DNA from 2 places in the Planococcus sp. TJ-301 genome. Region 1 is predicted to be linked to the other one. Evidence: riboswitches for the same ligand, from Rfam matches in the RefSeq annotation. Region 1 holds a riboswitch; the other holds the start of a gene.

Region 1 (6,122 bases):
CTTCTGGTCGAGCACGTGGCGCGAGCGGCGGTAATACTCGTAGGTGCGGTGGTCGAGATCCGGCGCCGTCACTTTGAATTTGAAATTTTTCTTTTCTTCGGCGTATTCCACAGCATAAAGCGGATCGATGCCATCGGTCGAGCCGCCGATTTTCGCGGTCGACGAATTCGGCGCAACCGCCATCATCCAGCCGTTGCGGACGCCATTTTGGGTAATGTCGCTTTGCAGTCGATTCCAACGGTCGCTGCTGTAATTTTTGCGTTCGAAATACTCTCCCGTCTGCCATTCCGACCCCTCAAACTCGCGATACGCGCCTTTTTCCTTGGCGAGCTCCATGGAAGAGCGGATGGTGTGGTAAGCAATTTCTTCGTATAGTTTATCGGCAAACGCGACGGCTTCTTCTGTTTCCCAGTGGATGCCTTCGAGCGCCAGCAAGTGAGCCCATCCGAAAGTTCCGCTTCCTACCGCGCGATATTTCTTGTTCGTCGCCTCGGCCTGTCCGACGGAAATTGTGTTCAAGTCGATAACGTTGTCGAGCATGCGCATCTGGATCGGAATCAGCCTCTTCAGCACGTCCGCCTTCACCGCGCGCGGCAAATTGATCGACGACAAATTGCAGACGACGAAGTCGCCCGGCTTCCGGATCATCACAAGATTGCCGTCTTCATCGGTGTATTCTTTCGTAATCGTCGTCGCCGACATGTTTTGCGTGATTTCGCTGCACAAATTACTGCAGTAAATCGATGTGAGCCCCTTGCCGCGCAAGTGCTTATTGGGATTCTGGCGGTTGACTTCGTCGCGGTAAAACATATACGGCGTGCCGGTTTCAAGCTGAGACACCATGATGCGCGCCATGATGTCCATTGCCCGGTACGTTTTCCGCGGCAATAACGGATGCGCTGCCGCTTTTTCGTATTTCGCGGAGAAATGCTTTACATCCGTCTCGTCGTAAAAGTCTTCCAGCCCGAGCGCATTCCCGGCTTCGTCTTGCCAGCCCATCGTTTGTTTCACTTGATGCGGGCAGAACGTATGCCATTCGCCGGTGCTGCGGCCCTGATCATCGGTTTCCTTCAGTTTTTCCATGAACAAATCCGGAATCGCGACACCGGTGAAAATATCATGCGCTTTCCGGCGTTCGTCGCCGTTATTCGTCTTCAGGTCCAAAAAGCCGTTCATGATGTCTTTGTGGAACACATCCAGGTAAATCGCCACTGCCCCTTGGCGCTGGCCCAGTTGGTCGACGCTCACTGCTGTGTCGTTGACCAGACGGATCCACGGAATGACGCCGGACGAACTGCCTTTGAATTTTTTTATATCAGATCCCATTGCCCGCACCTTGCCGTAATAAACGCCGATGCCGCCTCCGTCCTTACTGAGGCGGGCGATGTCCCAGTTGTTCAAGTAAATGCCATCGAGCGAATCATCGACCGTATCGATAAAGCACGACGACAGCTGGCCAAAGCTCTTGCCGGCATTCGACAGCGTCGGCGTCGCTACCGTCATATACAGGTTGCTCATCGCCCAATACGCTTCTTTCACCAAGGCCAGACGCTTTTCTTGCGGTTCGTTCTGCATCAGTGCCATGGCGATGACCATAAAGCGCTCCTGCGGCAGCTCAAATACCGCACCTTCATAATCCTTCGCCAAATAACGGTCCGCCAGCAGGAACAAGCCGATATATGTGAACAGCAAGTCCCGCTCCGCATCGATTTCGTTGCCGAGCACGCTGATTTCCTCTTGCGCATAGCTTTCCAGCAAATCGCCGGAATAAATGCCGATTTCCGTCAGATAGCGAATCAAGCCATAAAAATCGCCGTATTTCGAAGACGCGTCGTAGGTTCGGCTGGCAGCGGCCGCTTCGTATAAGTCATTCAGGTATAAGTGCGCCGCGACGAAGGTCCAATCCGGTTCCTCCATTGAGATACGGTCCAATGCATAGCCGATTGCCTGCTCTTTTCTCGCCTTCGCAGTGCCCAATGCAGGGAGTTTGCCGGCAAGCTCACCGGTCTGCAGCCCGAACTTCTCCTGTGCACGTTCCAGCGCCGCTAAAACGCCTTCCAATCCTGTATCTTCTACAATTTTCATATCAGCACAACTCCTTTGCAAATTCGTTGATTTTCATGCGCCGCTCTTTGCGTTCCTGAGCGCTTTGGAACAATTGCTTTTCGCTGTCGGTTTCCGGCACCACGCCTTCGACCGGCGACGGCTTGCCGTTTTCGTCGACGGCGACCATTGTCAGGATCGCGGTTGTCGTCAAGGTTTTCGTCCGGTTTTCCACGCTCTGGCATTCGGCTTTGACGTAGACTTCCATCGATGTCCGGCCCGTTGATACGACGACGCCTTCTAGCAGCAAGATGTCGCCGACACGGGCAGACGACAGGAAGTTGACGGTATCGATGGATGCGGTCACGACGGCTTTGCCGCTGTGTCTCATCGCTGTAATCGCCGCGATTTCGTCGATATAGCTGAGCACCGCGCCGCCGAAAATCGTGCCCATGTGGTTTGTGTCGGGCGGCAGCACCAGTCTGGTCTGAATCGTCCTCGATATGTTTGCTGCAATGTGTTTCGCCATGTGGCATGCCTCCAAAATTCAATTTACTAAATAAAAAAACCCATCCTCTCAGAGAGAGGATGGGTTTGTAAACGCAGAATAATCTTCGGAACAGCAGAAAAAGCCGGCTGCACCGCGCAGAGTCTCTTCGTTATCCTTCCCAGCTCCCGGAGAAGATCTTAACTGATAAAAATGGCAGGTCTCCTGGCTCGTGCGTCATCCTCCGCTATGTCCTTCCCGTCCGTTGGACAGTGGATTGCCATAGCTTTCGTCAGCACTTACAGTTGCGGGTACAGCTCCGGTTTTTCATCGGATTCCCTATTAAGCCTTTTCAGGCACCATTATTATTGGTATTACTATATATGGTGTTTAAATGTATACAATACACTAAATATCGTATTTTCACACTATAAACCACTTTCCTCTCTTTTACAAGCTCTGTTTCAAAAGCTGAATTCTAAGCTTCTCAACCTTCACGTTACATTATGGTTGATAAGAAAAAGCTGTCACAAGCTTGTTTAGATTGGCGGGTTCATTTTTCCAATCGGCACCTAAACCGTTCGACTCCTGGATATTTTTCTCCGAGGCTTGTCACGTTAAAGCCGGTGCTGCGGTAAAAGCCGACAGCTTCCTAATCGGTTTCGGCAACAATGGAGGTGGGATCCAGTTTTTCCTGAATTGCTTCGATCATCGCTTTGCCATAGCCTCTGCCTCTGGCGGACGGCAAAACAGCGATATGCCTGATTTCTAATTCTCCTGGTTGGATAAATGCGATGCCGACGCAGCCGACAACCCTGTCGCCGTCTGCAAATCCATAAAGCTGCATCGTTTGGGAAGCGATGTATTGATTGTATTCATCCGCAGCCCGTTCTGCGCTCGCCGCGTAAGTCAGCAAGCGCACCGCCTTTTCGCGGATCATATACGCCGTCACGTCTTCCATCTGGTCACCCCTGCTGTTCCATTATGATGAAGACAGCGGAATCCGTACTGAACTTCCGAGCTTCCGTGAAGCCAAATTTCTTGTACAGATGAATCGCCCGCGCATTGAACTCCGCTACGGTCAACCGCAGGCGAAGCCCCGGATGCTCGCTTTGGATAGCGGATGCCGCGTAGCCGAAGAAACGATGCCCATTGCCTTGCCCCGTCAGTTCGGGATCCAAGCCGAGGCCGATATCGATGAACCCTTCCGGATAAGCGCTTTCCGCGATGCCTTTCGGAACTTGAGCGGGTCCTCCTGCACACAGAAAGCCGACTAATGTTCCGTCCGCGAAGACAGCTTCATATGAACCGTCCAAAAGTTCGCTGAGCGATTCTTCTGTCGTTTCGTTATTGTAGAAATCATACGGCTCTTCGTAATTCCACCGCAATATCATCATCGCGCTTGCTTTATCCATTTTCTGTTTTGTAAATTCCATCTAACTTCCCCGCCTCTAGCAGAATTCAGCCAGCCAGTTGGCTACGTCCTTTTCCATCTCTCGAGTAAACTGGTGGCCGGCCCCTTCCACAATCTTTTTCTCCACATTTTCGTGCTCATGCGTTTCTTTCAAATACCGGTAATAGGCCGCGTGTCCTTCAAGCGGCACTGTCCGGTCCAGTTCTCCATTGATGAGCAGCACAGCTCCTTGGCCCGGACGCGCTTCCATGGGATCGAACCCTTTCAGCAGCGCTGCCATTTCCGGATCCATCGGAGAGCGGTCTTGGCGTTCGCGGAAAATCTGTTCCGTAAGTATGAATGCGCCGGATCCATTGATACTCGCGAAACCTGCAACACGCGGATGGCGCGCAAAAATACCGGCGGCGATAAAACCGCCCATCGAGTTGCCGACCAAGACGATTTCGGTTTCGGGCACACCGAGGACTTTCTGAAGCGCGCCGAATTCTTCAATGCTTTCCAAAATTGCTTTCCAGAAATAAGTTTGGACTGTTTCCATTTCAAAAGGATTTTTGACCGGTTTTCGGGAATCGTTGTAGACGATTTCTGGCACAACCACCCGGAAGCCTTGGCGTGATAATGTTTCCGCGTAGGCCCGGCAGCTCTCGACCTTTCCGCCCCAGCCGTGAAACAAAATCACTGTCTTCCACGGTTCTTCAGTTGGCTCTATTAAATGGTAAATAAGTTCGCCAGCCATCATTCTTTTCATCCCACTAGCCCCTTTTTGTACGCCTTTAACAGAAAACGCTTGGAATTGGTGCAGATGCCTTTTGAAGTTTGATTCTGTAAGATGAACTTGTTGAACTTCTCCAGATCTTGCGGCTCTTCCCCGAAATTCGGGATGATCGGTGTATGCTGCAGCAGAAACAGCAAGTCTTCCGGCTCCTGGTAATATTCAGCAGCATCATAACTGTAGCTTTTAATATCCGTAAACCCGGCATCGCTCAGTTCTTTTATGTATCGTTCCTTCAATGTTCCATCAGTTCGGCCGAAGGCTTGGCCACGGCCGAATGCCTGCTTCAAGTTTTCTTTGTCCCTTTCGCTCACTTGCTGGCTCAGGAATATACCTCCTGCTTTCAGCACTCGCGCTGCTTCAGCTGCATCATAAGGGCAGTGGCGGCTCGTGACCATGTCAAAAAAGCCAACAGGGAAGTGGAGGCTTTCCGCGGCCATCTTCAAAAAACGGACATTCTCGTAGTCTGCTTCTTCCAAATTGGCACGCGCGGTTTCCACCATCGCTTCAGACAAATCGATTCCGACGACAAAAGCACAAGATTCCGCCAGCTTCATCACATTTTCTCCTCCACCGCTTCCAATATCGAGAACGATGCTCCACGGTGTCGAATATTTGGCGGCCTCACTGTAAAAATCCCAGGCCACGCCTTCCAACTCGCTTTTTACCGCGCTGAAATCCCAACCGTTTGCTTTTCCGAGCTTCTCATAAAAATCCTGTTCATCCACTTCCGGTTTCCTCCTGTTCAACTGCCTTCCGACCCTTCCCCAGCAATTCCGCAGCCGTCACTACTTCCGCAAACTCCTCGTGCAGTGTTGCCAAAGTTAATGCGTGGACCGTTTCGGCATCGTAGCGGATACCGTCTGGGCCAACCAGCGCAAAAGCTGCTGTGGCATCAGACACCAAATATGTCCGGAAGCCCAAGTTGCCGCTCATCCGGGTTGTCGTCGAAACACAATGGGGTGTCGTCAACCCTGCAATCACCACTGCATCGATCCTTTTGCTGCGCAAATAATCTTCCAGCCCTGTCCCGATGAACGCACTGTTCACCGTTTTCTCCATCACTGCTTCATCCTTTTTGGGCTGCAGCGCTTCGATCAGTTCAAAGCTGTCCTTTTCCGGATAAAACAGCGATTCCGGATCCGACGAACGGTGCTGGATGTGCACGACGCTGCCGCCTTCTTGCCTCCAATGGTGTAATAACTTTTCAATATTCTTTTCCGCATCCGGATTATTGCGCTCCCCCCATTTCGGATCTGCAAATGCTTTTTGCACATCCACGATCACCAACGCTGTATTATTAAAGTCCATATAGCCCCTCCTGAAATTGCCGTTTTCTATTGTTTCTTCTTCCATCGCCGAAATTCCTTTTTTATCCACCAACTCCGTCCTTACGGCAGCATAAT
Region 2 (6,122 bases), 520 kb from region 1:
CAATCAAAAAAGATTATTTGCAGGACGTTGTAAAATTAGTCCTTGAGCAGAAAGAAGATTACGGGCGCAGCACGTCAGGCGGCGGCGAACGCATTCAAGTGGAATTTGTTTCGGCGAATCCGACAGGCGATCTCCATTTAGGGCACGCACGCGGTTCTTCAGTCGGCGATTCGTTATGCAACGTTTTGGATATGGCCGGCTATGATGTATCACGCGAATATTACATAAACGATGCGGGCAATCAGATAAACAATTTGGCGTGGTCGATTGAAGCGCGTTATTTTGAAGCGCTTGGCCAAGAGTTGAACATGCCGGAAGACGGCTACCGCGGCCAAGATATCAAAGACATTGCGCAAGTATTGGTCAAAGAACATGGCGATAAATTCGTCTCGATGTCGAAAGAAGACCGTTTTGAAGCGTTCCGCCAGCACGGCTTAAAAGTTGAACTTGCGAAACTGCAGAAAGATTTGGCTGATTTCCGCGTCGAGTTCGACGTCTGGTTCTCGGAAACTTCATTGTATGAAAAAGGAGAAATTGAAATCGCTTTGGACAAGCTGCGCGCCAATGGCCACATCTTTGAAGAAGGCGGGGCAACTTGGTTCCGTTCGACAACATTCGGCGATGACAAAGACCGTGTATTGATCAAGAACGACGGCTCGTTCACGTATTTAATGCCGGATGTCGCTTACCACGAGGACAAATTGTCTCGCGGCTTCGACAAGCTTATCAACATCTGGGGAGCGGATCACCATGGCTATATCCCGCGCATGAAAGCGGCGATTGAAGCATTGGGCTACGACCGCGACACGCTTGAAGTCAGCATCATCCAAATGGTGCAGTTGTACAAAGACGGCGAAAAAATGAAGATGAGCAAACGTACAGGCAAAGCGGTTACCATGCGTGAATTGGTGGAATTGGTCGGTTTGGATGCGGTCCGTTATTTCTTCGCGATGCGCTCAGGCGATTCGCATATGGATTTCGACTTGGATCTAGCTGTTTCGCAATCCAATGAAAACCCGGTTTATTATTCACAATACGCGCACGCGCGCATCAACTCGATCCTGCGCCAAGCAGAAGAACAAGGTTTTATCGCATCAACTGACAATTTGAGCCTCTTGTCTTCAGAAAAAGAAATTGATGTTCTGAAGAAAATCGGCGATTTCCCGCAAGTGGTTGCAGATGCAGCTAAACAGCGTTCTCCGCACCGCGTTACAACTTATATCCATGAGCTGGCGGCAAACTTCCACAGCTTCTATAATGCCAATAAAGTCCTTGATGCTTCTGAAGAAGAGATGACGCGTGCAAGATTGGCTCTCATTACGGCAGTGAAAACGACGATTGCCAATGCTTTGAAGCTTGTCGGCGTCTCAGCTCCGGAAAAAATGTAAGCGACACGAAAAAATTTTCGTGTATACTATTGGTGTAAGGCAATCGAATATTCATTCATAAAGGTGCTTATGTCTAAGAACATGAGTTAAAAGGGAAGCCGGTTCGATTCCGGCGCGGTCCCGCCACTGTAAGTGAGAGCAAGCTGCAACAATGCCACTGAAGCCAAGCTTTGGGAAGGCGCAGCAAGCGATGATCACAAGCCAGGAGACCTGCCTTTATGACAACGCCCACATAGCCTGCGAGGACCGGTTGGATGTACATGCTTTTTTATGTCGTCCTTTCAATCCCTCGCAGATTCTGCGGGGGATTTTTTAACGGAAAGCGGATGCGCCGGAGCCTTTCATTGTTGAATAAGCGTTATCGCTTTTCATGGTGTCCAGCTTCAGCGCCTAGTCCCTCGGGGTCTTAAGTCGCCTCGCTTGTGCGGCAAAAAATGCCGCTTCGGCGATTCGCCTTAAAACAATATGCTCCTGCAGCACTTCGTGCTTCGTCGCAAAGTTATAGCCCAAATTTCATTTGGCCATAACTTGCCCAACAGGACTGGACAGGCGCATCAACTTTTCGAATTAGAAACGGAGGATTTCACAGATGAAGAAGATTTGGCAATTTGGATTAAGTACAGGGTTGGCGGCATTATTATTAGCAGGCTGCGGCGAAGAAGCAGCACCGGCACAGGAAGAGACTGCGCCGGCAGAAACACCGGCAGCGGGAGAAGCTGAATTCCCGGTGACATTGACGGACGCAGTTGGCGAAGAAGTGGTAATTGAAGAAGAGCCGAAGGCGATCATCTCGATGATTCCTTCAAATACTGAAATTGCATATGAACTTGGGCTTGGCGACAAAATGGTCGGCGTGTCTGATTTTGATAATTATCCGGAAGAAGCTGCAAAAGTTGAGAAAATCGGCGGGCAGGAATTCAATGTCGAAAAAATCATCAGCTTGAATCCGGACGTGGTATTGGCGCATGAGTCAGGAGTCGCGGTAGGCGAAGCGGGGCTTCAACAAGTCCGCGACGCAGGTATTCCAGTTTATGTGGTGCAAGAAGCGGCCAGTTTTGATGAAGTATATGAAACGATTTCGATAATTGGCCAGGCGACAGGCACAACGGAAGAAGCGAAAACACTGGTGTCAGACATGGAAGCACAAGTAGCGGAAGTAAAAGAACAGGCAAGCGCGGTCGAAGAACCGAAATCCGTATTTGTCGAAGTCGGAAGCACACCGGATATCTACACAACGGGCAGCGGTACGTTCATCGACGAAATGCTGACGATCATCAATGCTGAAAACATCGCTGCCGATCAGGAAGGGTGGGTCAGCATGGATCCTGAAGCGATTGTGGATGCGAATCCCGAAGTGATCATCTCAACAGAAGGTGCTTATGTGCCTGATGCTGTAGAAAAAATCAAAGCACGCACCGGCTTTGCCGAAGTGGCCGCAGTGAAAGAAGATGAAGTGTATAACGTGGATTCAGACCAAGTAACCCGTTCAGGCCCGCGATTGACGGCAGGTTTGATGGAATTGGCAAAAACGGTTTATCCAGAGGTTTTCAGTGAGTAAAAAAATTATTGCCTATTTCGTCTCTCTTTTTCTTTTGGGAGGCGCCGTGGTGTTGGGTGTAACGGTCGGGACGGTTTCCATCTCGCCGGTTGTCATTTGGAATCCGGCATCGGATGAAGCAGCAGCCAATATATTATGGAATATTCGCATGCCCCGTGTGGTGCTGGCAGGTCTTGTGGGCGCTGCGTTAGCAATTGCAGGCGCAGCATTCCAAGGGCTTCTCAAAAACCCATTGGCTGATCCTTACACGTTAGGAGTGTCTTCCGGTGCCTCAGTCGGCGCCGTGATGACGCTCTTTTTCGGCATTTCCATCCCTTTTCTCGGTATTTACACATTACCTGTCATGAGCATGTTAGGAGCGCTAGTGACGATGCTCGCCGTGATGGCGTTTGCGAAGCTGGTGGACAAGGCAATGAAAATGGAAACTGTTATTTTGACCGGCATCATCTTCAGTTCTTTTCTCGGTTCGATCATCTCGCTGATGATCGCCTTGACCGGTGAAGAGCTGCGCCAGATTATCGGCTGGCTCCTTGGCAGTGTTTCGATGCGCGGCTGGCCTTTTGTCCAGATGGCTTTGCCTTTCATCTTAATCGGTTCTTTTATCCTGTGGCTCAACCGCCGGGAGTTAAATGCCATGCTGTTCGGCGAAGAAAGGGCGCAGCATCTAGGAGTAGACGTGAAAAAACGCAAGATGATGATTTTGATCAGCGGTTCGGTGCTGACTGGGGCAGCTGTCGCTGTATCCGGCACCATCGGTTTTGTCGGCCTCGTCGTACCGCATATGGTGCGTCTCGTCTGGGGCTCGGACCATCGCCATGTGCTGCCGCTGTCTTTTATCAATGGAGCAGCGTTGCTCATCGTCTGTGACCTTGTATCGCGGACGATCATTTCCCCTACAGAACTGCCAATTGGCGTAATTACTGCATTTATTGGCGCGCCGGTCTTTGCCTTCATCTTTTTCCGGCAGCGCAAAGGAGGGGCTTAACATGCTGAAAATAACGGAACTTACCGGCGGCTATGGAGATAAGACCATTGTTAAAGGAGTTTCTTTTGAAGTGCCGAAAGGAAAGATGCTGGGTATTTTGGGTCCGAACGGAAGCGGAAAATCCACCATGATGAAATTGATCAGCGGCGTTCTGCCGGCCAAAAGTGGAGCGGTTGAAATTGAAGGGCGTGCTATCAGCGAATTCGGGGCGAAAGAATTGGCGAAGAAAATGGCCGTTCTGCCGCAGCTGCATGCCCACGCATTTGCCCATACTGTCCGGGAAACCGTGTCGCTCGGCAGGTATCCGCACCAAAGCGGCTGGTTTGCATCCTGGTCTCATGAAGACGAAGCGGCGGTTGCGGAGGCGCTGCGATTGATGGATATCCAACATTATGAAAATACACCGATTGACCAGTTGTCCGGCGGAGAACAGCAGCGGGTGTTCGTCGCCCAAGCGCTTGCACAGAATGCCAAAATCCTATTATTGGATGAACCGACCAATCATCTGGATATTAATCATCAGCGGGAATTGCTGGATACGATCAAACGGCAAGCAATTGAAAAAGACTTAACAATAATCTCCATTTTTCACGATATCAACCTCGCTTCCATGTATTGCGATCAATTATTGCTTCTCGACAAGGGGCATGTAATGCGCATCGGTGAACCTCATGAAGTGGTGCGGGAACAAGACATCGAGAGGGTTTATCAAGCTAGGGTCAGTAACCATCCCCACCCGGAATTGCCAAAACCCCAGATTACACTGCTTCCGGGAGTGGAACGGCCGCGAGCGGCATCAGTTATCCGGGTGAAGGACTTTTCAATTTCAGCGGACATGGTGCTATACGAAAGCGATGTGCCATTGAAAACCGTATCTTCCGCAGTCATCAACGCAGGAGCAGGCTGGTACCGAACCTTTATTAACCGCCATGTGGACATGGATTACAACATCGATGACAGCTTAAGCGAGATGACCCGCTTTATCGAAGAGCGGGGCTTTAAACCGACCGATACTGTCGGCATGATGACCGCTATAAAGACGGAGCATGTCATCATCAAAGAATTTCCCTCTTCGTTCGGTTCTGTCGTCATTGCGGTGACAGCTGGCGTCGGCAATGCAGTGGATGTATCAAAAGCGATCGAGCGGCCATTGGGAGTCGGAACGATCAACACCTGGATTTTGGTCAATGGTGCTTTGTCGGATGAAGCCTTCATCCAAGCTATGATTACGGCTACTGAAGCAAAAACAAAAGCGCTGCACCAAGAAGGCGTCAAAGATCCGCTGACAGGAACGATTGCGACTGGAACCTCGACAGACAGCTGTCTGGTGGCAGCGACTCAGCAAGGAGCGATCCTTCCCTACGCCGGCCCGATTACAGAGCTTGGCGGGTTGATTGGATCGGGTGTATACCAATGCACGATTGAAGCGATCGCGTTATACAGAAAGGCGAAAATGCAATGATCGGCCATCTTTCCGCGATTGCGCTTGGGATGATGATTGATCGGCTTGTGGGTGATCCTCCAAAGTGGCCGCATCCGGTGCGCTGGATCGGCAAAGGGATAACCCAGTTAGCAAAACGCTGGAACCAGAAGCCTCATGCGTTTCGCAACGGCTTCCTGATGACAGCGGCTGTTGTATCAATCACATTCGCCACCGTCTTTCTGCTTGTGAAAAGCGCTTATGCCTTTCATTGGGCGCTGGGATTTTTAGTAGAAGCCGCTTTGATCGCTTCAGGATTGGCGCAAAAAAGTTTAATGGACGCTGCAGAAGAAGTCTATAAGCCGTTGGTTGAAGAAGATTTGAACCTGGCTAGAGAAAAGCTGTCTTGGATTGTCGGTCGGGATACAGACAAATTGGACGAAAGTGAAATTACGCGGGCAGTGGTCGAAACCGTTTCGGAAAATACAAGCGATGGCGTGACGGCCCCGTTGTTTTGGGCGTTCCTTCTTGGAGCTCCCGGGTTGTGGCTTTACAAAGCGGCCAATACATGTGATTCGATGGTGGGCTATAAAAACCAAGAGTTTGAAAAATTCGGTTTTGCTTCAGCGCGTCTGGACGACCTTTTAAACTTCATCCCGAGCCGGATTACCGGTGGGTTAATCCTGATTTTGACGGAGAATAAAAGAAACATGTCGCTTCGCCAGCGTTTTGTCGAATGGTGCAGAGACGCCAAAAAGCATCCCAGCCCGA

What was found. Region 1 has a riboswitch for cobalamin ahead of AC4EHJ_RS10075 (acyl-CoA thioesterase). Riboswitches for the same ligand answer to the same signal wherever they lie in the genome.
Region 2: linked by a shared signal. The riboswitch ahead of AC4EHJ_RS07675 (ABC transporter substrate-binding protein) and the one ahead of AC4EHJ_RS10075 (acyl-CoA thioesterase) in region 1 are both predicted to bind cobalamin.

The regions. Positions count from the first base shown of each region.
Region 1 is NZ_JBZDOH010000001.1:2,069,531-2,075,652, forward strand. Features, by position in the region: gene AC4EHJ_RS10070 (ribonucleoside-diphosphate reductase subunit alpha) at 1-2,085, opposite strand, end outside; gene AC4EHJ_RS10075 (acyl-CoA thioesterase) at 2,087-2,572, opposite strand; cobalamin riboswitch at 2,729-2,909, opposite strand; gene AC4EHJ_RS10080 (GNAT family N-acetyltransferase) at 3,183-3,491, opposite strand; gene AC4EHJ_RS10085 (GNAT family N-acetyltransferase) at 3,496-3,966, opposite strand; gene AC4EHJ_RS10090 (alpha/beta hydrolase) at 3,982-4,692, opposite strand; gene AC4EHJ_RS10095 (class I SAM-dependent methyltransferase) at 4,689-5,444, opposite strand; gene AC4EHJ_RS10100 (cysteine hydrolase family protein) at 5,437-6,027, opposite strand.
Region 2 is NZ_JBZDOH010000001.1:1,554,057-1,560,178, reverse strand. Features, by position in the region: gene argS (arginine--tRNA ligase) at 1-1,388, shown strand, start outside; cobalamin riboswitch at 1,433-1,620, shown strand; gene AC4EHJ_RS07675 (ABC transporter substrate-binding protein) at 1,978-2,946, shown strand; gene AC4EHJ_RS07670 (FecCD family ABC transporter permease) at 2,939-3,931, shown strand; gene AC4EHJ_RS07665 (adenosylcobinamide amidohydrolase) at 3,933-5,393, shown strand; gene cbiB (adenosylcobinamide-phosphate synthase CbiB) at 5,390-6,122, shown strand, end outside.